DNA from 3 places in the Bradyrhizobium sp. CCBAU 45389 genome. Region 2 is predicted to be linked to each of the others. Evidence: riboswitches for the same ligand, from Rfam matches in the RefSeq annotation. Region 2 holds a riboswitch; each other region holds the start of a gene.
What was found. Region 2 has a riboswitch for cobalamin ahead of XH79_RS03445 (DUF1636 family protein). Riboswitches for the same ligand answer to the same signal wherever they lie in the genome.
Positions count from the first base shown of each region.

Region 1 (7,761 bases), on a different contig from region 2:
GGCGAGATGCACCAGCCGATAGTGCCCAGCCGGAGCGTACCATCCAGGCGTTCACATTCTCACCTTCGATGAAACAGCTGCCGAGGGCTCGCCTGTACTCGTCGGCTCTTTGGGTGTGACAATCCCAGGTTCGCCCATTCGAATGCTTGATGAGCTCGTCGCGAGCAGCTACGCCGCAGGCCCATCTCCGGCCCTGGGCGTCGAGGCAAATCTGGTCCGTCTCAGGAGCTCCGATACCTGAGAGCCGAACGTTGGTGTGCTCGATCTCGATAGTATTGCCGTCGAGGATGCGCGGAACACCGCTGAGTGTCGCGGCGCAGACCGGAGATGTGATGAGAGCGAGCAATGCGCATATGATTCCGCGGTGCGTCATCCCGAGAATAACCTTTCGCTCCTGATCCATGTTCACGCACGATACGGTGCCGATACATTCGACTGCCGACCGAATGATATCCGCTATCCCGCTGGCTTTTTCGACGTGCTTTATGAGAGCTTCGCGAAGCTACGACCTGACGCTGCGTAAGGATCAAGAGATTTCTTCCGCATTGCGTGCGGCGTTATTCTTCGAGCATCGACGGCTCTCTCACTGGGAGCGCACTGTACGCTCTCGACCTGAGAAGAAGATGGGCGTCGGACCCTGACGAACTCGCGCTGATGGACAAACCCGAGCCTCGGAATGTTGTCTTTGCAAAAAGTTGCCAGCTATGAAGCGTTGGCGCTCGCGGTCCAGTCAGGCGTGGAGGAGCAACCTTGCTGTAGTTGGTGACGACTTCGATCGGCAAACTGGACGCTGCCGACCCTCCCGACTAGGACAATGAAGTTCGCCCTAAGTCTTAACAGAAAAAAGATGTTCAAGAAGGTTCTGGTCTGAATCGCTCTGACGGATTTTAGAAAAAGGACGCAATGGAGTGCGAGCCTCAACGCTCGCCGCACAAATGAACCGTTCTTGTTTGAGCAAACCGCACAAATCCGGTCCCTTCTTACGCCCGACCAGATGATCGCTGATGGCAATCGCATTGGGGCTTTTGGCTCCTCCGCGCTGCGCCGTATTCCGTTAAGCGCTAGCTCCCAAACGTTTGTACAAGGACTGAATCATTTATGACTGAGGCCGCGCGACGGGCGGCCGCTCTTTGGTAGGGACGTTCCCCGCGATCTCAACGTGCATACCCAGGAGCGCTGGCATTAGCGTGCGTTTGCTCCACAAATTGTAAAGGCTGCGATATTGAGGCCCGGCTTTGCCGTAGACGCGCCGGAGAAGGGGAGGCGGCCCACGTGTTCGGACAATCGCGAGTACCATCCTGGTGCAATTCAGTGCGAGGCTTGAGTCTACAATACGCGTTGCGCATCACCGCACTCGGGGCGGATAGCTTCGGTGCGGCTGCCGACTCAGGCTGCGCATCATACTTAAGCACCTCGCTGCACTATTGGAATGACATGGTCGCGGCCGTTCGGGAAGTACCGGTCTTTTGTTGCGCGCTTGAACTGGATGGCCGACTCAGAGCCGAATTCGCAATCAGAGACGGTGCCAGGACGGATGGAGCAGAGCTGAAGACGCGCTTTCCCATGCTTCGAATCCGGATCTATGCGTGCAGACGAATGAGTGCGAGGAAAGCTAGCGGCCGAGCCAGTCTGGTCCTCCACGTTCTCGCGTACCGCCCCGGAGCTTCCCGCCCTGCGCACTCGGAAATGGGCAGGCGCTCAGCGGGTATGCCAGGGTCGCTATCGCTGCCCCGTTCGCGGTAACTTCCTCGTCGCTTTCGTCTCAGCACTGGGCCCTTGGTGCCGCCTCGAGCCGATATGCTTACGGTTGCGGAGCCCTAAACAACAGAGCGGGTATGTCTGCAGTAGGCTCCGACGCGCCCGGCCATGGACGGGCTGCGGCGCGATATTGCGCTGCAAGATGGTTTACTAAGGCCTCTGCTCTCCTAAGTCTTCCTCTTCCTTTGGCTCGGTAGGTTGGAACCAGGAGCCAGGAGGGAATTTCGCGATGCGCTTGGCAAAGGAGGATTGTGGCTCCCAATCAGGTCCTTCGCTCTTCTCGAAGGAGATGACCCCATTGTGTGTAAAATAACGTGGTCCTTGGATACTACAGTTCACCACGAGCAGAATGCGCCACATATCACCTTTCTCGGTCGGCTTGTCATTCCGCTTCGGTAGGTAGTCCACTCCAACAGGATCGATGATAGTGCAGCGGCCGTGCCGCAGAAGATCGCCGAGCTGGCCTTGCGGCGTACTCACAAAGTTGAAGTTGGTCGGATCATGCAGAAAGTTAAGATTTGCGCCCCGTTCGCCATCTGCGACTTCAGTGGCGATCAACGAGAGCGCCAGGGCGCGCCAGCCCAACTCCATCGGCTTCGCATACGTTGAGGCGAGTTCAATCGTACCGTCGGGCGCGACTTTCCAGGCGATAACGTACTGTTCGTCCGATTTGTTGTCCCGGTGCCTGGTCCACGAAACGAAAACAAAGTCGTTTTGGCCAAGTTCAACAACGCCCCACATTTGAGGGACGAACTGGGCCACCATCGAAACATTGGAGATGATTTGTTCGATCGTCTCACCATTTTGCGCTCGCCAAGTTGACTTGAGTCGTTCGACAATGGGGCTGTCGCTGGCGCGAATATTGGTGCTCATGGCAGCCGGCCAGGCGAGGCAGATTAGAAATCCGCCCAGGCAAAGCCATGGCGCTGCTCTTCCAGACATTCTCTTCATAACCCTCAGCCTATCGCGTTTCATCCAGACATCTTTCAAAGCGGGCAACCTTGAACCTGCTATGAGCGAGCGCAAGAAATGTCCCGAGATGCTAGGGGGCACCGCTCTCCCGCGCCAGCAGGCGCTCCCCTCTATGTCACGCGCCGCTGACTTCCCTCGCCAGCGACAGCGTCAATTGGCTGAGCTGGACATGCCCAGCAGGAGGAGATTGGGCATGCCGAGCGATTGCATTCTTCGTGCCAGGCAATAGACAGAAATTTCCACGATTTCTGTGTCCCTCTTGTCGACTTTCCGACCTGCGCCCGTTTCGATGTCTTCATTCAGTGTATCCGCCGCAGCTGTTGTATCCTTGTGCCTTGGCCTATTCGATGTAGATCCTTTAGTCCGAAAACAGCTGGCCAACGGAGGTGCTGGGCGAGCCTCTGGAAATCGGAAGCCGCATCGCCAGTATTCTGCGCGAAACAGCGGTACTCCCCGCCGGCAAGCTGCTTCTGTCCCTTTCATCGGTCTGGCGCGCCGCATCGCCTCGACGCACCTCCGATGCTCATTGAGACATCTGACAAAGACATGTCTGATTACTGCATCTCTGATTGGAGAATGTCTCTAGATGGTGGTGAATCATACACATGCACGCTCATTCGCCTAGCAAATGTCGCAGATTGGCTTGGCACACAATCTGAGAGGTTGACGGAAGAGTTCTCCTGCCGATAATCCACGGCCGTCGAGGTTCTCCGGTGCCCATTTAATCCGGAGCTAAGAGGGAAGCCGGTGCGAATGCCGGCGCTGCCCCCGCAACTGTAAGCGGCGAGCCGCTGTCCAACGATGTCACTGAAGCCTCCAAGGCTTCGGGAAGGCCGGACAGCAGCGATGACCAGCAAGCCAGGAGACCTGCCCCGACAAAATATTGGTCCACGGGCGGGGTGTCTCGGTGGTGCGCCAAGCAGCCGTCGCACGCGCGACTCCCCTGCCTGCGTCCGCCATGGCCTCTGTCCCCAACAGGGGTTGATGCTATGTCTCTTCGCTCTCTTCCAATCGCTACGCTCGGAACGCCACGCATCGGTCCAAGGCGTGAGCTCAAACTCGCTCTCGAAAGCTACTGGGCCGGAAAGATCAGCGAACAGCAGTTGCACGAGGACGCATCCGGCCTGCGCGCAGCGAACTGGGCTCGTCAGAAATCTCTCGGCGTCACTATCATTCCGTCGAACGACTTCTCGCTGTATGATCAGGTGCTCGATACAAGTGTCATGGTTGGGGCCATCCCGGAGATCTACGCCTCGAAAGGAGAATCCGTTTCGCTCAAGACGTACTTCGCCATGGCCCGCGGATCACAATGCGACGACCAGGATGCGAGTTGCGGTCAGAGCCCACGGGGATCTGGCGCACCCGCGCAGGGAATGACCAAGTGGTTCGACACCAACTACCACTACATGACTCCCGAGTTCTACAGGGGACAAGCGTTCAGACTGTGCTCTCGCAAACCCATTGAAGAGTACGAGGAAGCAAAGGCTCTTGGCTTTCAGACCCGCCCGGTCCTGATCGGGCCGGTCACATTCTTGAAGCTCGGCAAGAGTGCCGATAGCGCGTTCCAGCCCCTCTCCCTTTTGGATGATCTGATACCGGTCTATATCGACGTTCTGCATGAATTGGCCGAACGAGGGGCTAGTTGGGTTCAGCTTGACGAGCCCTGCCTGGCCCTTGATCTCGATGAGGCGGCGCGAAAATCTTTGCTACATGCCTATAACCGGTTCGCAAAGGAGGGACCGGCCATCAAGATCATGGTTGCCAGCTATTTCGGCGCGCTAGGCGACAATCTAAATACTGCCTTGAACCTGCGAGTTTCCGGTCTGCACCTCGATCTTGTTCGAGCGCCAGAGCTATTGGATCAAATCATTGCTGAGGGCCGAAGAGATCTCATCATGTCGCTCGGTGTGATCGACGGCCGGAACATATGGCGCTCGAACTTGTCGTCGCTCCGTCAGCGGCTGGATCCAGCGATTGCGAAGCTCGGCAGGCACCGTGTGCAGCTCGCTCCATCCTGCTCGCTGCTTCACGTGCCGGTCGATGTTGAACTCGAGACCGGGCTTACGTCCGAGGTCAAGAGCTGGCTTGCTTTCTCGGTTCAGAAGATGCGTGAGCTTGCGATCCTGGGGCGGGTACTCGCAGGCGACCAGAATGTTGGGCTAGCTCTTGCCGATTCGGAACGCGCTGTGACTGCCCGCCGGACTTCGCCGAAGATCCATGATGCCAATGTCGCTGTCCGGATGAGGACGATCGACCAGACGATGCGCCGGCGCGCCAGCCCATTTGCCCGCCGTTCCGAGATCCAAAGGAAACGCTTTGGACTACCAGATTTTCCTACCACGACGATCGGATCGTTTCCACAGACCACAGAGGTCCGAAATGCTCGTGCGGCGCATGCGCGAGGTGCGATGAGCGACGAACAATACGACAGGTTCCTCAAGGAGGAGATAGCCCGCGCCGTACGTTGGCAGGAAGACATCGGTCTTGACGTCCTCGTGCACGGCGAATTCGAGCGTAATGACATGGTGCAGTACTTTAGCGAGCAACTCGCCGGCTTCGCATTTACCAGGAATGGATGGGTACAGTCCTATGGTTCGCGCTGCGTCAGGCCCCCGATCCTGTTTGGGGACGTAGTACGGTCGAAGCCGATCACCGTGGAATGGTGGCGCTACGCGCAATCACTAACCAGTAAGCCGATGAAAGCGATGTTGACCGGACCGGTGACGATCCTGAACTGGTCGTTTGTTCGCGATGATATTCCTAGAAGCGAGGTCTGCCGTCAGCTTGCGCTCGCGATCCGCGACGAAGTCCGGGATCTCGAGAATGCCGGTGCGGCCATGATCCAGATCGACGAAGCTGCACTCCGCGAAGGATTGCCATTGCGCCGATCGGACTGGAAGGCATATCTCGATTGGGCCGGAGATTGCTTCCGCATCTGCTCATCGGGAGTTGCCAATCAAACGCAAATCCATACACATATGTGCTACTCTGAGTTTAACGATATCATCGCTGCGATCGCTGCAATGGATGCGGATGTCATTTCGATCGAGTCGTCCCGCTCGAAAATGGAGCTACTGGATGCATTCAAGAAGTACGAATATCCAAATCAAATCGGACCTGGCGTGTACGACATCCACTCTCCACGCGTTCCCGAGGCGGGCGAAATGAAGCAGCTGATGGTGCTAGCTCGGACGCGTTTGCGGGATTCGCAGCTTTGGGTCAATCCGGACTGCGGCCTAAAAACGCGTAAATGGGAGGAGGTTCGGCCTGCGCTAACCAACATGGTCGCTGCCGCTCGCGAACTGCGCGCTGCAGCCTATCCGCAAAACCATTGATCCCGAGCCCGGGTCTGTTCTCGCCAAAGCTAATTCGCTTGTGGCCATTTGCGCTTTCCACAATGTCGAGGCAAGCCCTGGCGCCAACAAGAATGTCCGGTCCATTTCGTGGACCGGGGAAGGTGCAGGGTCGGAGGAACGACGGTGACGCGTCGCGCTACTTTCGTCGGCCGAGGGAGAATAGCTGATGGTTCGATCAAGGCGACAACATTCGCCAAAGGATCTGCGCCTATTATAAAGCACGAGTTTATCGCAGCTAAATTATGCGGTGGTATGCGACCGTACAGCCTGAGAGTTAAAAATCTACACCGACGTTTGTCGCTCCTGAGCACGATGGCAACGGTTGCGACAGCAACGAGAAAAGTCATGCTTGACTGAAAGCAAGGCACCCACCACGCTTCGGTCTGCTCGGAGATGATTCCCGTCAGGCTCGCTCATTCGATCGACGCTGCATAGTTTCCGAAGAGCGCACGGCAGGGCGGTCCCCGCCCAACTCACGCCAGTCCATTTTGCAGGATAGCGCCGCTATCGCGGCCAGATACGCCAATGCGTTGGCTGCACGGCGACGTGCTTTCCGGTATTCGCGTTGATCCATCCGCCGAAGACCCGACGGCAAGGAAAGACAACCCGGTGAATCGAATTACCCTCGATCACGGCAATCTCCAGATCCTGATCGTGTGGCGGCACCGTTTCGAGCCGCTCCCAGATCAGATCGCCATTGGATCCTGGTCGGTGTTCATTGCTGCGGGCTGACAAATTCAGATAACCTTGTGAAGACTACGCACGTTACTTGGGTTCCGCGCGGACAGGCTCGGCCCGATATCGCGCGGACGGCCCGGGGTGTCGATCGCGTTAGCCGCGGCGATAGGGCTAATCGGCCATGCGCTGTTGTGAACAGAACACGATCCGCTCGCGAACTGAAACATTTTGACTTCCGCCACGAAAGAACGCCCGAGCTTCCGTCGAATCGATCTGATCAGCTCAAGAACTCGGTTGTTGGTATTTGTAGCTGTACCGCACAAGCTAAACTGGACTGCAGCTCCAGCAATCTGGCCCGCGGCGGGGTAAATGGTCCGGCTTTCTGTCATGTCACGTCCCTTATTGGTGAGACATTCCCTGTCCTGCGGCGTCATCCTGCTGGGTGTGTGGGTGAGCTCGGCCGCGCCCTCGCGCGCGCCGCGCAGCCCATCCAGCGAGAGCGCAAAGACCTCGGATTCGCTTAACAGCATTAGGATGAGCGTAGCTCCGCTCGGAGCCCATAGTCGGGCCGGTCCGCAGGCCGATAAAGTAGACGCCGTCGCGAGCGGCGCAACCTATCATGTGCAGGTCATTGGCCCGCGGCTCGGCTGCGCCCGGCAGCAGTCCTAAAAAACGGTCGCTGGTACCCGGACATGAAAGCATCATGGGCGTCAAATCTTTCTGTCTGCCATGCGTCTGACCTTACTGGAAGATACTTCTATCAGGACGCAGCCGCCGTAGCGTTGATGCGGGTCAAAAAGTGGTGCGTGCCCGTTCGGGATTGGTCGAGCTCGAACGGACACAACGAGCCGCAGACGCCCGCGTTGACAGTCGACATGTCCGAACTCGCGCTTCCGCCAGCGCCTCGCGTTTCTCTGCAACGCCCAGCATGTTGATTTGAGGCGCAACTCACGCCCACGGGCTACGACGGCATTTTCCTCATTGCTCCGTCCACCCG
Region 1 is NZ_LBIY01000084.1:92,159-99,919, forward strand. It holds gene XH79_RS14845 (thermonuclease family protein) at 1-346, opposite strand, end outside; gene XH79_RS14850 (nodulate formation efficiency C protein) at 1,909-2,631, opposite strand; cobalamin riboswitch at 3,417-3,619, shown strand; gene metE (5-methyltetrahydropteroyltriglutamate--homocysteine S-methyltransferase) at 3,720-6,065, shown strand; gene XH79_RS14860 (hypothetical protein) at 6,612-6,818, shown strand; gene XH79_RS14865 (hypothetical protein) at 6,824-7,294, opposite strand.
Region 1: it holds a riboswitch for cobalamin, as region 2 does, so the genes downstream of both, metE (5-methyltetrahydropteroyltriglutamate--homocysteine S-methyltransferase) here and XH79_RS03445 (DUF1636 family protein) in region 2, are expected to answer to the same signal.

Region 2 (7,761 bases):
GGAGATCGCGGCGGGCGACCGCCGGCACAACGCGGGCAGGAGCGGGCCGCTCAGTCATGAAATGCTTCGCAAAAGTTGTCCCTGACGCTGTGCATATCCCGAAAGGCTAGCGACCACAATTGATGAAAAAGTGCGCTTATGAATGTTCATTCGCAGCCATGCGCAGCCCGATACCGTATTCCTACGAGCCGAGAGAGTCGCTGTTTCGATCGTTGCCTGATCGGTGACGCTCCGTAATGCCTTGTCTCTGGATTGCTTCGCTGCGCCCGCAATGACGGAGGATCGTGCGGCCTGCTAACGCCGCAGCGTAAATTCGCTCGCGCCGCGCCGGTGCTCCCACTTCGCCTGCTCGAGTTCGGGCTGGTCGCATTCGACCTCCGGATAACCGATGCAGAGATAGGCGATGAATTTCCAGGTGTCAGGCACGTCGAGAATGGCGTGGATGCGATCGGGATTCAGGATCGACACCCAGCCAAGGCCAATGCCTTCCGCGCGCGCGGCGAGCCACATCGCGGTGATCGCGGCGACGACGGAATATTCCGTCGTTTCCGGCATGGTGGCGCGGCCAAGGCCGTGGCCGATGTCGCTGGTCTTGTCCGCGAACACGGCGAGGTGGCCCGGCGCCTGTTCGAGGCCCGACAGTTTTAGCGTGGCATAGCGCGCCGCGCGGTCGCCCGAGTAGCAGTTGAGCGCATCGGCGTTGCAGGCCCTGAAGTCGTCGATGACGGCACGGCGCCGTGCCGCATCGTCGACGATGACGAAGCGCCAGGGCTGGCTGAGGCCGACCGACGGGGAAAGACACGCCGTCTCGATCAGGCGATCGACGGCGCCGTCCGGCAGCGGATCGCTGCGAAAGCGGCGCACGTCGCGGCGCCACACGAACAGCTCGTGCAGGTGCCGGCGGAAGGTGTCGTCGAACTCGACCATGAGGTCAGCGTCCCATCTGGAAGGCCGCGGCGACCAGCAGGATCAGGATTTCGCCGATCTGCTCGAACGCGCCGAGAATGTCGCCGGTCTGCCCGCCGATCTGGCGGATGGCGAGCCGCGCCAGCAGCAGGCCGGCGAGCGAGAGCAGGACCAGGCCGGCCAGCGCCTTGCCCGGCCCCAACGCCAGGGCAAGCACGAGCGTTCCAACCGCGAAGGCGATCGCGATGCTGCGGCCGGGCGGCACGCCAGCGCTGGCCGACAGTCCGTCAGGCCGCGCCGGCGGCACCAGCGACATGAAGGCCGGCACGCCCGCGCGTGCAGCGGCGTGCGCGGCGCATAGCGCGAACGTGACCGCCAGGGGATTGGCGATCGCTGCGAGCGCGCTCCAGCGCAGGCCGAACGACAGGATCAACGCGCAGACGCCGTAAGCGCCGATCCGGCTGTCGCGCATGATCTCGAGCTTGCGCTCGCGCGTGCGGCCGCCGCCGAGCCCATCGGCGGTGTCGGCAAGGCCGTCCTCGTGCAGCGCGCCGGTGATGAGGGTAGTCGTCGCCAGCGCGAGCAGGGCGGCGAGGCTCGGCGTCAGCCCGAGGCGGATGGCGACCTTGTAGATGAAAGCGCCGGCAAGGCCGACCAGAAGGCCAGCGATTGGAAGGGCCCAGGTCGCGCGCGCGACGGCGCCGTCGGCTGCGGGTTTCGACGATGCGACGGGGAGGATCGTGACGAACGATGCCGCCATCCTGAGATCGGCGACGATGTCCTTGAGAAGCTCCACGCGCGGCATCATTTCAGTTTCATCGGCAGGCCGGCAACCACGAACTCGACCTCGTCGGCGAACTCGGCAATCGTCTGGTTCATGATCCCGGCGGCGTCGCGATAGCTGCGCGCCAGTGCGTTGTCGGGCACGATGCCGAGGCCGACCTCGTTGGTGACGAGCACGACCGGGCTCTTGAGATTGAAGAGGGTCGCGGCAAGCGCGTTCACCTCGTGCTCCCAGTTGCGCCCGGCATGCATCAGGTTGGAGAGCCAGAGCGTCAGGCAATCCACTAGCCGTGCGCCGCCGCCGTCGCTTGCGACCAGCGCGGCCGCGAGATCGAGCGGCACTTCCCGCTCGATCCAGTCGGTTCCGCGCCGCGCGCGATGCCTGGCGATGCGCGCCTCCATTTCTCCATCCAGCGCCTCGGCCGTAGCGACATAGACGGGCTGTCCGGGAAAAGCGCGCGTGCGTGCTTCCGCGCGCTTGCTCTTGCCCGATCGCGCTCCGCCGGTAATCAAGATGACGGCCATGAAGGTCTCCTGTGGGCCTGACTAATCACCAAACGCGGCCAAAGACAAAGCCGAAATCAGGCGGGCAGGGGCTTGCGCTCGGCCCTCGCTTTGCGCAACAGGGGCGGGACAGGAGGCGGATTTGGGCTTTGCGGGCGCGATGGTGGTGGCGATGGCGGTGGATGCCCTTCTGGGCTGGCCGTCATGGCTGTTCGCGCGCATCGGCCACCCCGTGACCTGGCTGGGTAGCCTGATTGGCGCGATCGATACCGGCTGGAATCGCTCCTCCGATCAGCCGGTCCTTCGGCGCGCTGCGGGTGTTGCGGGAGCGCTTTTGGTGATTGCGCTCTCCGTCGCGCTCGGCTGGATGCTTCAGTCCTTGCTGGCTTCGGGCTGGATCCAGATCGCGCTGGTGGGCGTGCTCGCCTGGCCGCTGGTCGCGCTGCGCTCGCTCCATGATCACGTTGCCGCCGTCGCGAGGCCATTGCAGGCCGGCGATATCGCTGCCGCGCGCGAAGCGGTCTCGCGCATCGTCGGCCGCGATCCCGCGGCGCTCGATGAGGCCGGGATCGCGCGCGCGGCGATCGAGAGCCTTGCCGAGAACGCCTCCGACGGTATCGTGGCGCCGGTGTTCTGGGGCGCGCTGTTCGGCCTCCCCGGTATTCTCGGCTACAAGGCCATCAACACGCTGGATTCCATGATCGGCCATCGCAGCGAGCGTCACGAAGCTTTTGGCTGGGCCGCGGCGCGCATCGACGATGTCGCCAACTTCATTCCGGCGCGCCTGACAGGGTTTCTGTTCGTGCTGCTCGCGCCAAGGCGATCCGAAGCGTTGTCGTGCATGACGCGCGATGCGCGTCGCCACCGCTCGCCCAACGCCGGCTGGCCGGAAGCGGCCATGGCCGGTGGGTTAGGCGTCCGGCTCAGCGGTCCCCGCATCTATCATGGCAGCGTCACGAAGGAGCCCTGGCTCAACGAAGGCGCGCGCGATCCACTTGCTGCCGACATCGGCGAAGGGCTGAACGTCTACCGCCGCGCCATGCTGCTGCTTGCCGGCCTCCTTGCGATCCTGGCCTTCGCGTGAAAGAACGGGGCATGCGCGAGCACGGTGGAAATCTCGATCTGGCCCAGCAGCGGTTTGGCGGCCGCGCCGAGGACTGGATCGATCTGTCGACCGGGATCAACCGGGTGCCTTATCCGGTGGGCGAGGTGAGCATGCGCGCCTGGAGCGCGCTGCCGTCGCGGGCTGAGATCGATGCGTTGCATCAGGCGGCGCGGCACGCCTATCGCACGAGCGCACCACTCGTCGCGATGGGCGGTGCGCAAGCCGCCATTCAACTCTTGCCGCAACTCGCGCCGTGCGGCCGCGCTCGCATTCTCGCACCGACCTACAACGAATATGCCGGGGTCCTCTCGGCTACGGGCTGGGATGTCGAGGAGGTCAGGGACTTCGAGGCATTGGCAGGCGCGGACCTCGCCATCATCGTCAATCCCAACAATCCCGATGGCCGCTGCCATACGCCCAATGATTTGCTCGCACTGCTGCCGCGCGTCGGCCGTCTCGTCGTCGACGAGAGTTTCGCCGACGTCGTTCCGCATCTGTCGCTCGCGCCGGAGGCAGATCGGCCGAGACTGCTGATCCTGCGCTCCTTCGGCAAGTTTTACGGGTTGGCCGGCCTGCGGCTTGGATTCGCGATCGGCAATGCCGCCGATGTCGGCAAGCTCGCGGCGGCATCGGGCCCATGGCCGATCTCGGGAGCGGCGATCGCCATCGGCTGCCGCGCATTGTTTGACGATGCCTGGGCCGAGGCGACAACGGCGCGGCTTGTGCGCGACAGCATACGGCTCGACGCGATGGTACAGTCGCAAGGCTGGTCGCTGATTGGCGGCACGCCGCTGTTTCGTCTTTACGAGACGCCCGACGCGTTGACTGCACAGGACAAGCTCGCGCGCGCCCATATCTGGTCGCGCGTCTTCGCGAAAGAGCCGACATGGCTGCGGCTCGGGCTTCCAGGCAACGAAGCCGAATGGTCGCGCCTTGCCGAGGTTCTAGCGCGCTAGCGCGAGCAGGCCTTCGACGTCGAGATGCTTTTCGATGTGGTCGGCGAGCGCATCGAGCGCGCTCTCGACCCGGGCGTGATATGGCTCTTCGCCCGCGGGAATGTCGAGCTTTGCCAAATACGCTTTGCGAAAATCGTCCGAGGTGAAGAGGCCGTGCAAGTAGCTGCCCTGCACGCGCCCATCGTGCGAGATCGCGCCTTCCGGCTCGCCGTTCAGGCTGGCGAACGGACGCGCGCGATCCGGCCCGTCGGTGCGGCCGATGTGGATTTCGTAGGCTTGGATCGGCTGATCGGTCGCGGCGTGCACGGCCGTGGCGCGCGTCAGCGTCTTCTGCGGGCTCATCACGGTCTCGACATCGAGAAGTCCGAGGCCCGGTGTGTCGCCCGCAGGGCCTTCGATGCCCTCAGGGTCGGAAACGCTGCGCCCGAGCATCTGATAGCCGCCGCAGAGGCCGAGCACATGGCCGCCGCGGCGGTGATGCGCCATGAGATCGATGTCCCAGCCCTGCGCGCGCAGGAAGGCGAGATCGCCGCGCGTGGATTTTGAGCCGGGGATGATGACGAGACGGACATCGCCGGGGATCGGCTCGCCCGGACGCACCATGATGAGATCGACGCCAGGCTCGAGCTTGAGTGGATCGAGATCGTCGAAATTGGCAATCCGCGACAGCGCCAGGCACGCGATCTTGCAGCGGCCCGGCTTGCGCGCGTCGCTCAGGCCCAGCGCGTCCTCGGCCGGCAGCTCGCCGGCACGCGGAAACCAGGGCAGCACGCCAAAGCCGCGCCACGATGTTTTCGCCTCGATCAGTCTGTAGCCATCATCGAACAGCGTGGGATCGCCGCGGAACTTGTTGATGACAAAACCCTGAATCATCGCAGCATCTTCAGGATCGATCACCGTCCTGATGCCGACGAGCTGGGCGATGACGCCGCCGCGGTCGATGTCGCCGACCAGCACGACGGGGACATCCGCCTTGCGAGCAAAGCCCATATTGGCGATGTCGGCCTTGCGCAGGTTGACCTCGGCCGGACTGCCGGCGCCTTCGACCAGCACCAGATCAGATCGCGCCTTCAGCCGCTCAAAGCTCTCGATCACCGCACCCATCAGCGACGGCTTCATCGCCGCATATTCGCGCGCACGCGCGGTCGCAATGCGTTTGCCGTGGACGACGACCTGTGCGCCGACATCGGTCTCGGGCTTGAGCAGCACCGGGTTCATGTCCGTGTGCGGCTCGACGCCGGCGGCAAGCGCCTGCAGCGCCTGGGCGCGACCGATCTCGCCGCCATCGACCGTGACGGCCGCATTGTTCGACATGTTCTGCGGCTTGAACGGAAGCACGCGCAAGGCCCGCCGCGTGAAGGCACGCGCGAGGCCGGCCACGATGAGCGATTTGCCCACGTCCGAGCCGGCCCCCTGGATCATCAATGCGCGCGCCATCGAATTCAGAACTCGACGCCGGCCTGCGCCTTGATGCCGGAGCGGAAGGGATGCTTCACCAGCGTCATCTCGGTGACGAGATCGGCGATCTCGATCAACTCGTCCTTGGCGTTGCGCCCGGTGAGCACGACATGCGTCATCGGCGGCTTCGAGGTCGTCAGGAAGTCGACCACCTCCGCGATGTCGAGATAATCGTAGCGCAGCGCGATGTTGATCTCGTCGAGCACGACCATGCGCAAGTTCGAATCGAGGATCAGCTCCTTGGCCTTCTCCCAGCCGGCGCGCGCGGCGGCGATGTCGCGGGCGCGGTCCTGCGTCTCCCAGGTAAAACCTTCGCCCATCGCGTGGAACTGACAGAGGTCGCCGAAATGGCCGGTGAGCAGGCGCCGCTCGCCGGTGTCCCAGGCGCCCTTGATGAACTGCACGACCGCGCAGGGGAAGCCGTGGGCGACGCAGCGGACGATCATGCCGAAGGCGGAGGAGGATTTGCCCTTGCCCGCGCCGGTGTGGACGATGATGAGGCCCTTTTCGCCGCTCTTGGTCGCCATGATCTTGTCGCGGGCGGCCTTCTTCTTCGCCATCTTCTGGGCGTGCCGGGCGTCGGTTTCCTCGGCCGTTTGGGTATCCGGATCAGGCGTCATCGGATGGGGTCCTTCGGCTTGACAAGAGGCGGCCGGGGGCAAATGGTGGCCCGGCGTTGGTTCCTGTCCTATGACAGGCGAAGAGGGAATGCGATAGGGTCCGAATCGGCAAGATTTGGGCCCAAAATGCAGCCGCCCCCGCGACCGTGACCGGAGAGATGCCCGAAGCCACTGATTCCCACGGGGATCGGGAAGGCGGGGATCGAAGGGCAAAACCCTGCTCCGCAAGCCGGGAGACCTGCCAGCGCGGACGAGTTTTGGACCGGCGGACGGGGTGTTCCGCGACGGGGAAGCGGGCCCTCGCAAGACGGTTCGTGGGCCTCTTCGCCTCCGCCGTTTATTCTGGAAGAGGCGATGACCGTCACACTTCACGTCTGCATCACCTGCCGCGCCGGCCAGACGCTGGGCGAGGGCGAGACGACGCCCGGCAAGCGCCTGCATGGTGCGATCCTCGAGGCGGGCGTGCCCGAGGGCGTCAATGTGGTTCCCGTCGAATGCCTGTCCGCATGCAGCCAGGGCTGCTCGGTCGCGCTCAGCGCGCCCGGCCGCTGGTCCTATGTCTATGGCCGCCTGTCGGATGCGAATGCGCAGGACGTCGTCGCGGGTGCCGCAGCCTATGCGGCCGCGCCCGACGGCCTCGTGCCCTGGCGCAGCCGTCCCGAAATCTTCCGCAAGCAGTCGCTTGCCCGCATTCCCCCCATTGCCGTGTTGCCGGAGGCCGCCGAATGAACTCGCTCGCAAAAGTCCCTGTTACGGTGGTCACGGGGTTTCTCGGTTCCGGCAAGACGACGCTGATTCAGCATCTGCTCAGCAATCCCAACGGCAAGAAGCTCGCGGTGCTCGTCAACGAGTTCGGCAGCGAGGGCGTCGACGGCGAGATCCTCAAATCCTGCGCCGACGCCAATTGCCCCGAGGAGAACATCGTCGAGCTCGCCAATGGCTGCATCTGCTGCACCGTGGCCGACGATTTCATTCCGACCATGGAGCAATTGCTGGCGCGCCCCGTGCGGCCCGATCACATCCTGATCGAGACCTCGGGCCTTGCGCTGCCAAAGCCGCTGCTGAAGGCGTTCGACTGGCCGGAGATCCGCTCGCGGATCACGGTCGACGGCGTGATCGCGCTGGCCGACGCCGAGGCTGTGGCCGCCGGCCGCTTCGCGCCCGATCCGGCGGCCGTCGAGGCGCAGCGCGCAGCGGACGAAAATCTCGACCACGAGACGCCGTTATCGGAAGTGTTCGAGGATCAGATCGCCTGCGCCGACATCGTGCTGCTGACCAAGGCGGATCTCGCCGGCAGTGCCGGCATTGAAGCTGCGAAGGCTGTAATCACGGCCGAGATGCCGCGCCGCGTGCCGATGTTGCCCGTGACTGACGGTGCGATCGATGCGCGCGTGATCCTTGGCCTCGGCGCCGCCGCCGAGAACGATCT
Region 2 is NZ_LBIY01000002.1:791,383-799,143, reverse strand. It holds gene XH79_RS03485 (ABC transporter substrate-binding protein) at 1-58, opposite strand, end outside; gene bluB (5,6-dimethylbenzimidazole synthase) at 295-927, opposite strand; gene cobS (adenosylcobinamide-GDP ribazoletransferase) at 932-1,714, opposite strand; gene cobU (bifunctional adenosylcobinamide kinase/adenosylcobinamide-phosphate guanylyltransferase) at 1,711-2,214, opposite strand; gene cbiB (adenosylcobinamide-phosphate synthase CbiB) at 2,336-3,277, shown strand; gene cobD (threonine-phosphate decarboxylase CobD) at 3,289-4,254, shown strand; gene XH79_RS03455 (cobyric acid synthase) at 4,243-5,691, opposite strand; gene cobO (cob(I)yrinic acid a,c-diamide adenosyltransferase) at 5,697-6,332, opposite strand; cobalamin riboswitch at 6,373-6,592, shown strand; gene XH79_RS03445 (DUF1636 family protein) at 6,687-7,061, shown strand; gene cobW (cobalamin biosynthesis protein CobW) at 7,058-7,761, shown strand, end outside.

Region 3 (7,761 bases), on a different contig from region 2:
CGTTGAATACGACCACCTGTTCATGGGTCGTCGGGATGTGGATTTCTTTTTTTCACCCGGACTCGTGGGTGTTCCGGTGGGCACTTTTGCAGGGACTGCCCGTATCGGTCAGGACGTCGATATCGGCTTGGTCCGTGTGAACTACCGGTGGGGTGGCGTGATCGCCACGACCTATTGATCGATCTTCGCCAAAATGACGCGGGTTCGCACCAATATCCTGAGCCGCATCGCGGCATAGAAACCTTGGCAACAGGGACTCGCATCAATGGCGCTATCGGCTTCTTGTCGGTACATCGGCTCGAGCTGGTTAGGCGTGGTTCAAAGGAATCTGGCTGATCTGGTTATGACGCAGCGCCACGGCGAAGATCGCGGCGAACTCAAGCGTGCTGCCGTGGTCGAACGCCAGCCGCTTAGTGGCTGGCTGCGCCGATTTCCCGGCCCCGTGCCTCCACCTGCATCACCGTCGGCTTTCCGGCCGTCGGAGAATGATGAGGCAAAAAATAGTTTTGTCGACCGTCGTAGTTAACCCGGCCCTCGCTTAGGGAGACACAGGTCATCGATTACAATCGTTCCGGTCGGCCGCAGCACGCTCATCGCACAGGCAGCGCACTGAAATGCGAGCCGGGCGCACCTTCGTGCTACGACTTGGTCGACCAGGTCGAGGCCGCACTGGCCACCTCGGACGAAAGGCCGACGAGCGGTCGAAGCGGCGCTCGTGCGAGGGTGGGACATAACGTCGACGACGTGATGGCTTGCGTCATCGTCGCTGTCGATCTCTGCGCCCGATCAGCCTGCCGAACCCCCGCTGGCGCGGATCAATTGGGAGCGCCTCGGAGAGCGGATGCAAAATCTCGAGAGGTGGATCGGCAGCGCTGAAGCGGAACTCTTGTGTTAGGGCAGAAACGCGGCTGTCATCCGAGCCGCATTGCCAGCGTCTGCTCGTAGTAGATCACCTCCGCGAAGCCACGGCCGAGGAAGACCGCCAGTGGGTCGGCGACGAAATCAAGCGCGAAGGGGGATGAAGAACAAATCGGTTTGCCTGATCCGACCGGGCTGCAATGAAGATGCCCCGCTTTGACAGGGTTGCCCCTCTTTACAACTTCCGATTGCGTGATAGTAATCCCCTCTAGCCCTACGAGGGGGGCGGCCGTGGCGATCATTGAGAACATTCGTCTGCTCAAGGGCGTAGCCGTGTTGCGCTGATTGACTTCATGAAGGTGGTTGACGAGACCCACCTCACCGACCTGCGGAAATACTGTAAACCCTAGCCGCCATCAGCAATGGGGCGCATGTACCGGCTTAACCCAACAAACCATCTGTGTGTCCGGTTTTGTCGCGCTGCAATCAAGACGCCACGATGAGGAGGTCCGGTTGTATGCCTTTGTCATGCTGGCGGGTGACGGCGACGACTACCGGCGCCTGCCGCTGTCAATGCCGCTAGCATGAATAAAATGGGCTAGATACGGCCGAAAGTCGCCCACACCCCGTCTTCGCCGTCCCAGCTGCCGCGGCTCGCCGCCTTGGAGTACTCCGTGGCGCGCTGCTCGAAGAAATTGGCGTGCTCGACGCCATTGAGAATCTCGACGAGCCACGGCAGCGGATGCGCCTTGAGCTGGGTGAACCCGCCCTCCTTCGCCTCGAAGAAGCCGAAGACCGGGGCAATCCGGAGTTGGGCCAGTCGCCAGTCGGCGACGTAGCGGACGTAGGCGTGGATATGCTCAGGCAGCATGCCCTCGATCTTGCCAAGGCCGAAGGCGAGCTCGACGAAGTTCTCCTCCAGCTTCACCATGGTCTTGGCTACGTCGACAATGTCGTCGCGGACGGGGCGCGTCACCGCGCCGGTTTCGCGGTGCCATTCGTGAAATAGCTTGATGATGCCCTCGCAGTGGAGACTCTCGTCGCGCACTGACCAGCTTACGATCTGTCCCATGCCGTTCATTTTGTTGTGGCGTGGGAAGTTGAGCAGCATGGCGAAGCTGGCGAACAAGGCCATGCCTTCGGTGAAGGCGCCGAACATCGCCAGGGTACGGGCGACATCCGCCACGCTGTCGACGCCGAACTCGTGCATGTAGTCCGCCTTGGCGCGCATCTGTGCATAGCCGCGGAATGCCTCGAACTCGGTCTTAGGCATACCGAGCGTCTTGAGCAGCAGGGCATAGGCGTCGATATGAACCGTCTCCATGTTAGTGAAAGCGGCCATCATCATCTGGACGGTGAGTGGCTGGAAGATCGGAATGTACCGCTTGAAATAGTTGTCGCCGACCTCGATGTCCGACTGAGTGAAGAAACGGAAGATCTGGGTGAGCAGCGCGCGCTCGCTGTCGGTGACGCGGTCCGAAGCCCAGTCGTTGAGGTCGGCGCCGAGCGGCACCTCCTCGCCCATCCAGTGGGTCTGCTGCTGGCGCTTCCAGAACTCGTAAGCCCAGGCATAGCGATCGACGTCGTAGCTGCCGGCCGAGTCAAGGAGGCCGACGCGTCCCTTGCCGATCAACGTGCGCGGATCGGCGCGCGACAGATCGATCACTGACATGCGAGGCACTCCTCATAGTCGGTGCGCTGCCGCGCCGGCTGCTGCGTCGGCGTTGCATCCCCGGCAATCTTGCCGGCGAACGCCGCGCGCGAGATCGACTTTGATCGACAGTAGTAGAGGCTCTTCACCCCACGCTTCCACGCCGTCCAGTGCAGCATGTGGAGGTCCCACTTATCGACGTCGGCCGGCAGATAGAGGTTGATCGACTGGCTCTGGCAAATCAACGCGGCGCGGTCGGCGGCAAGCTCGACGATCCAGCGCTGGTCGATCTCGAAGGCGGTGCGAAAGATCGCTTTCTCGTGCTCCGACAGGATGTCGAGATGGGCGACCGATCCGTCGTGCGCGATGATCGACTCCCAGGTCGCCGAGGTGTCGGCGCCTTTCGCGGCCAGCACCTTAGCGAGGTGCGGATTGCGCACCGAGATGGCGCCGGATAGCGTCTTGTGGGTGTAGATGTTGGCCGGGATCGGCTCAGTGCAGGCGCTGGTGCCGCCGCAGATGATGCTGATCGAGGCGGTCGGCGCGATTGCGATCTTGTGGCTGAAGCGCGCCATCACGCCGCGTTCCAGGGCATCCGGGCACGGGCCACGCTCGCGAGCGAGCGCCACGGATGCCGCATCGGCATCGCGACGGAGTTTTCGGAACATGTTCAGATTGAATGACTTGGCCAGGGTACCCTCCATTGGAATGCCCTTGGCCTGGAGAAACGAGTGGAAGCCCATGACGCCGAGGCCAACGGAGCGCTCGCGCAGGGCGGCGTAGCGGGCACGCTTCATTCCGTCCGGCGCCACCGTGATGAAGTGCGTGAGCACGTTGTCTAGGAAGCGCATGACGTCCTCGATGAAGCCGGGCTCCTCATTCCACTGGTCCCAGGTCTCGAGGTTGAGCGACGACAGGCAGCACACCGCGGTGCGCTCCTCGCCGCGATGATCGATGCCGGTCGACAGGGTAATCTCGCTGCACAGGTTGGAGGTCGAGACCTTGAGGCCGAGCTCGCGCTGGTGCTTGGGGAGCGCACGGTTCACGGTGTCGATGAACAAGAGATAAGGCTCGCCGGTCTGCAGCCGGTTCTCAAGGATGCGTTGCCACAGCTGGCGGGCATCGATCTCGCGGACGACCTCGTTAGTCTTCGGGCTGCGCAGAGCGAATGCGGTGCCGGCGCCCACGGCACACATGAACTCGTCGGTGACGTTGATGCCGTGATGTAGGTTGAGGCTCTTGCGGTTGAAGTCACCAGACGCCTTGCGGATCTCGAGGAACTCCTCGATCTCGGGATGGTGGATATCGAGATAGACCGCCGCCGAGCCGCGCCGCAACGAGCCCTGGCTGATCGCCAGCGTGAGGCCGTCCGTGACGTGGATGAACGGGATGATGCCCGAGGTGACGCCGCCCCTCGCCTTCTCGCCGATTGAGCGAACATTACCCCAGTAGGTGCCGATGCCGCCGCCATTGGAAGCAAGCCAGACGTTCTCGTTCCAGGTGCCGACGATGCCTTCGAGCGAGTCCGACACTGAGTTAAGGAAGCACGAGATCGGAAGGCCGCGCGTCGTGCCGCCGTTGGAGAGCACCGGTGTGGCCGGCATGAACCACAGCCGAGACATCGCATCATATAGACGTTGGGCATGCGCAACATTGTCCGCGAAGGCGCAAGACACTCGGGCGAACATGTCCTGGAGGCCTTCGCCGGCGAGCAGATAGCGGTCGGTCAGCGTCAGCCTACCAAACGAGGTCAGCAGGTCGTCGCGCGACCGATCGAGCGAAAGGTCAGACGGAGTTGGCGATCGCGCGGGGGGCCTCGGCAGGGGAGCCGGCAATGCTGGGGGCTGCACAAGACACAGTTCAGGTGTGGTAGGCTTTGCCTGCGCTGGGGGCTGCCGCACACTCGGCAGCTCAATGAGATGACCATACTGATCGAAATCGTAAGACGCCGACATCGGCAACCCCGTGATATTTGGGGGCTGGGACCGTGCGGACGACTTGCGAGGAGACCGGGCCAATGTCCCCGGCTGCAAGCGACCCACCGGGCACCCCGCCCGAGGACATGGGTTCTGTCGCGGTAGGTTTCCTGGCTCGCGGGTCGCTGCGGCTGTCGGCCTTCCCAGCGCTGTCGCGCTAATGCCTCGGAATAGCCGCTGCCGACGCAATGGGTTCCCCCTAACTCCGTGCCACCATATATGCGAATTGAAAACCACGACGACACCACATATAGAAGCCGTTGCCCAGACTCGTCAAGACGGCACAGTCAAGTTAACCAGTTGGAGCAGCCCCGAGGTCGAGGTTCGAAATTCGCCGAGCGCCTGTCCTGAGAGCCTCACTCAAAAAGCATAGATGTCTCAAGGCCTGGCCAATCGGCGAGTTAGGAGCCTCAGATGGGCGACGAGCGGCCAGGCGAGCTCGGTAGCGGCGGAACCTTCGAAGTCTTTGCAGAGATGCCCACATCTGCCGAGCCACGCAAAGGTGCGCTCGACGACCCAGCGCCTGCGATCGGCCAAGATGTGCTCAAGCCTTTGGAAGTGGCGTCGCAAATTCTCCAACAGGGGAACAGCAACCCTGGACATCCTGAATGTTGGCATCGATCGGTTCGCGGTCCGCGAATTGAGTTGGGCCGGATCGGGTTTCGGTAGCCATACGCGTCTCGCCATTCATCGCTTTCTGTGGCCCTTAGATCAGAAATTGTCTGGAGCCCGACCGCAATCGATGCAGCCGCCCGTGGCAATGTCCCACGCTTAGTGGATTTGACCCCGCCAGCTCTCACATCAGACGTGCCAACTTTGCCGAAGAGGCGATTCGTATGCTTTTCGCAGGCCGGGCGAGCCGTCTCACGTGCTCAGTTGTCTGGCCGCGAACATAAGCCGTCCTGACCGAACGCGGTCATGTCAGGTTATTGGCAATCAATCCTAACGGGATGAGGCGGAGCTATGCTTGAGTCTGGGTGACGAGCCGATCCGGCGGCGCGGCCTTGCTGGGTCGGAATGAAGCCGTTCGCAACATTGGCGTGAGCGGCGGCGAAGAACCGTGTTGTATCTCACCAACGACCTTGAAGCCGTGACGTTGGTAAAAGGGAATGTTTTCAGGGTTCGAGCTTTCGAGGTAGGCAACAATGCCGTCCTCATCGCATCGTTGAAGGGCGTAGTTCATCAGCAACGTGCCAAGCCCTTTTCCGACCCAGTTCGGATCGACGGCAATGAGTGGCAGATACCAATGTGGCTCGTGGGGACGATGTTCGGCCATTCTCCGCCGCAAGTGTGCCATATCCTCGGTAATCTCCGGGCGCAGGGATAGCGCCATGATTGCATCCAATGCCTCCTCATCTTGCTGCACGTTGGGAGGCAGCCACAGGGCCGCGCCACGAATCTCTCCCGCGACGTAGGCTGTGCCATGTGCAAATGCTCGGCCCCCACAGGCGTCAATGAACTGAGGCATGCTCCTAAGGTATTGCCTTGGGTCAGGCCAACTCCAACGCATCAACGGATCCGCGGCAAAGCCGAGCACAATGGTCCAGACAGTGCTTGCACGAATGTTTGCGTTCGCAGATCTGATATCTGATTCCTCTGTCATGATGTCGTTTTCGGGGCTCTGTTTTGGCATTGGCCTTCCAAGGAGGAGCATGGCATCGACGCGTCTGACGGTGAGCGGAATGGATGCACCGACGGGGACCCGCCGGGTGCATTTGGTTTCCCTTCCGAGATCTCCGCCTGTCTCAGACGGCTGACGTTGACGGCCACTTCGGACGAAGGCTCCTTGGTCGGCAATGCTTGGATCTACATATTCCTGGCGGGCTTCTGCGCTTCCACGCCCTATCTGGAACCCGCCCCGCCCTTCCCAAAGGAAGCTCCGACGTTCTCAAGGTCGACACGGTTCGGCAGCCTGCAACCGTCCGCGAAGGGAATGACATGAGGACGCCTTTGAGATTGCAAGTGCGAAGAAGTCAGGGCATGGCGAACATCGGGCGATGGCTGCCTGAACCGGGCTCCGGCACGAGCAAACAGCTAGCCAAGTGTCGCGCGTCGAGGTCCAGACTAGGCAAGGAATCATCACCTCGTCTCGTATTGAGCGGTTCTCGTAAGTTTCTTGGTCAAAACACATGCTAAGTGCGAAACCTCCATTGCCAACGTCGTGTCCGCGGTCACCGGCAGAGAGAGCTTTCGTCTGCGAGACTCATATGCGTAGTACAGCAGCTTTCCAATTATCGCATGTTGTCCGCGCTCCTTGATGTTCTTGTGTCCAACAGCTCTCGGCGCATCATCGCCGCGATTCGCGATTGTCGGATCAAGGCAACGCGACTGGATACCAAGACGCTGCCGCCGTCGACCTACTAAACAACGCAACTTGGGATCGCGCGAGAGCTTTCGTGCCTTGATTGATCGTCAGGCGTGTCGATCGCTCGCACAACGGCGTTAGCGCTATCGAGCGAAAACGTTGCTGTCGTGCCGTCGTCGAAGTTGACGCCCAGGTCAGTTGTATCCGCCGCGATCCTTGCCATAGTGGGAAAGACAGCAGGCTGGCGTAGTTGCGCGAGTAATTCTCGTAAAAGAGGTTTTTGGCCACAAGCGTTGATGGCTTCATAGGTCTTGTTCCAACTCACTCCCTGATCGGAACGGTTTGGAAGATTTCTTGGCGCTGGTATGCTTGCCACACCAGGTCCGAGATCCACGTGGTGAGTCATGTTGTTTCGTTCTGTCTTGGAAAACTGTAGTCGCCGGGGCAGCATATCAGAAGGCAATGTAGCGAAGACCTCCCCAGAATGGGTAGGGATCTATCCGCCCTTGATGCTGAGTTGGCCCGGGTTCAACCTTGAGCATAGTCTATCGAACGCCATCCGGAACTGCCCCCTTTTCGTCATGAAGAACTGCCCCCACCATCGGACGTTTGATGGTCGCTTCCGCCGGTGACGGGACGGAGGGAGGCGGAGCCGACCGGACGGCCGTCACCGGCGGTCGGCGGTTTGATGAGGCCACTCTTGGCGCGGAGTCGGTAGCTGTCGCCGCGGATCGTCAGCACGTGGCTGTGGTGCAGGAGCCGGTCGAGGATCGCGGTGGCGACCACGGGATCGCCGAACACGGCAGAGTACCTCTATTTTGGAACGGGTCGTGTCTCACGTCACGATCACCGACCCGCATCATTTTTTGTTCGGGCACAGGCTTGAGGTGCTGAAGGAGCGGTCGGGGCGCGGTCCCGCCTACGTCGTTGTCGCGCTGCCGGACGGACGGCGGCGGGGGGTTCGGATCGCG
Region 3 is NZ_LBIY01000066.1:5,054-12,814, forward strand. It holds gene XH79_RS07850 (outer membrane protein) at 1-178, shown strand, start outside; gene XH79_RS07855 (hypothetical protein) at 912-1,160, opposite strand; gene XH79_RS07860 (ribonucleotide-diphosphate reductase subunit beta) at 1,457-2,530, opposite strand; gene XH79_RS07865 (ribonucleoside-diphosphate reductase subunit alpha) at 2,521-4,464, opposite strand; cobalamin riboswitch at 4,569-4,738, opposite strand; partial or broken gene XH79_RS07870 (transposase) at 4,864-5,010, opposite strand; gene XH79_RS07875 (GNAT family N-acetyltransferase) at 5,447-6,088, opposite strand; gene XH79_RS07880 (hypothetical protein) at 6,846-7,196, opposite strand; partial or broken gene XH79_RS07885 (ATP-binding protein) at 7,370-7,600, opposite strand; gene XH79_RS07890 (hypothetical protein) at 7,621-7,761, shown strand, end outside.
Region 3: it holds a riboswitch for cobalamin, as region 2 does, so the genes downstream of both, XH79_RS07865 (ribonucleoside-diphosphate reductase subunit alpha) here and XH79_RS03445 (DUF1636 family protein) in region 2, are expected to answer to the same signal.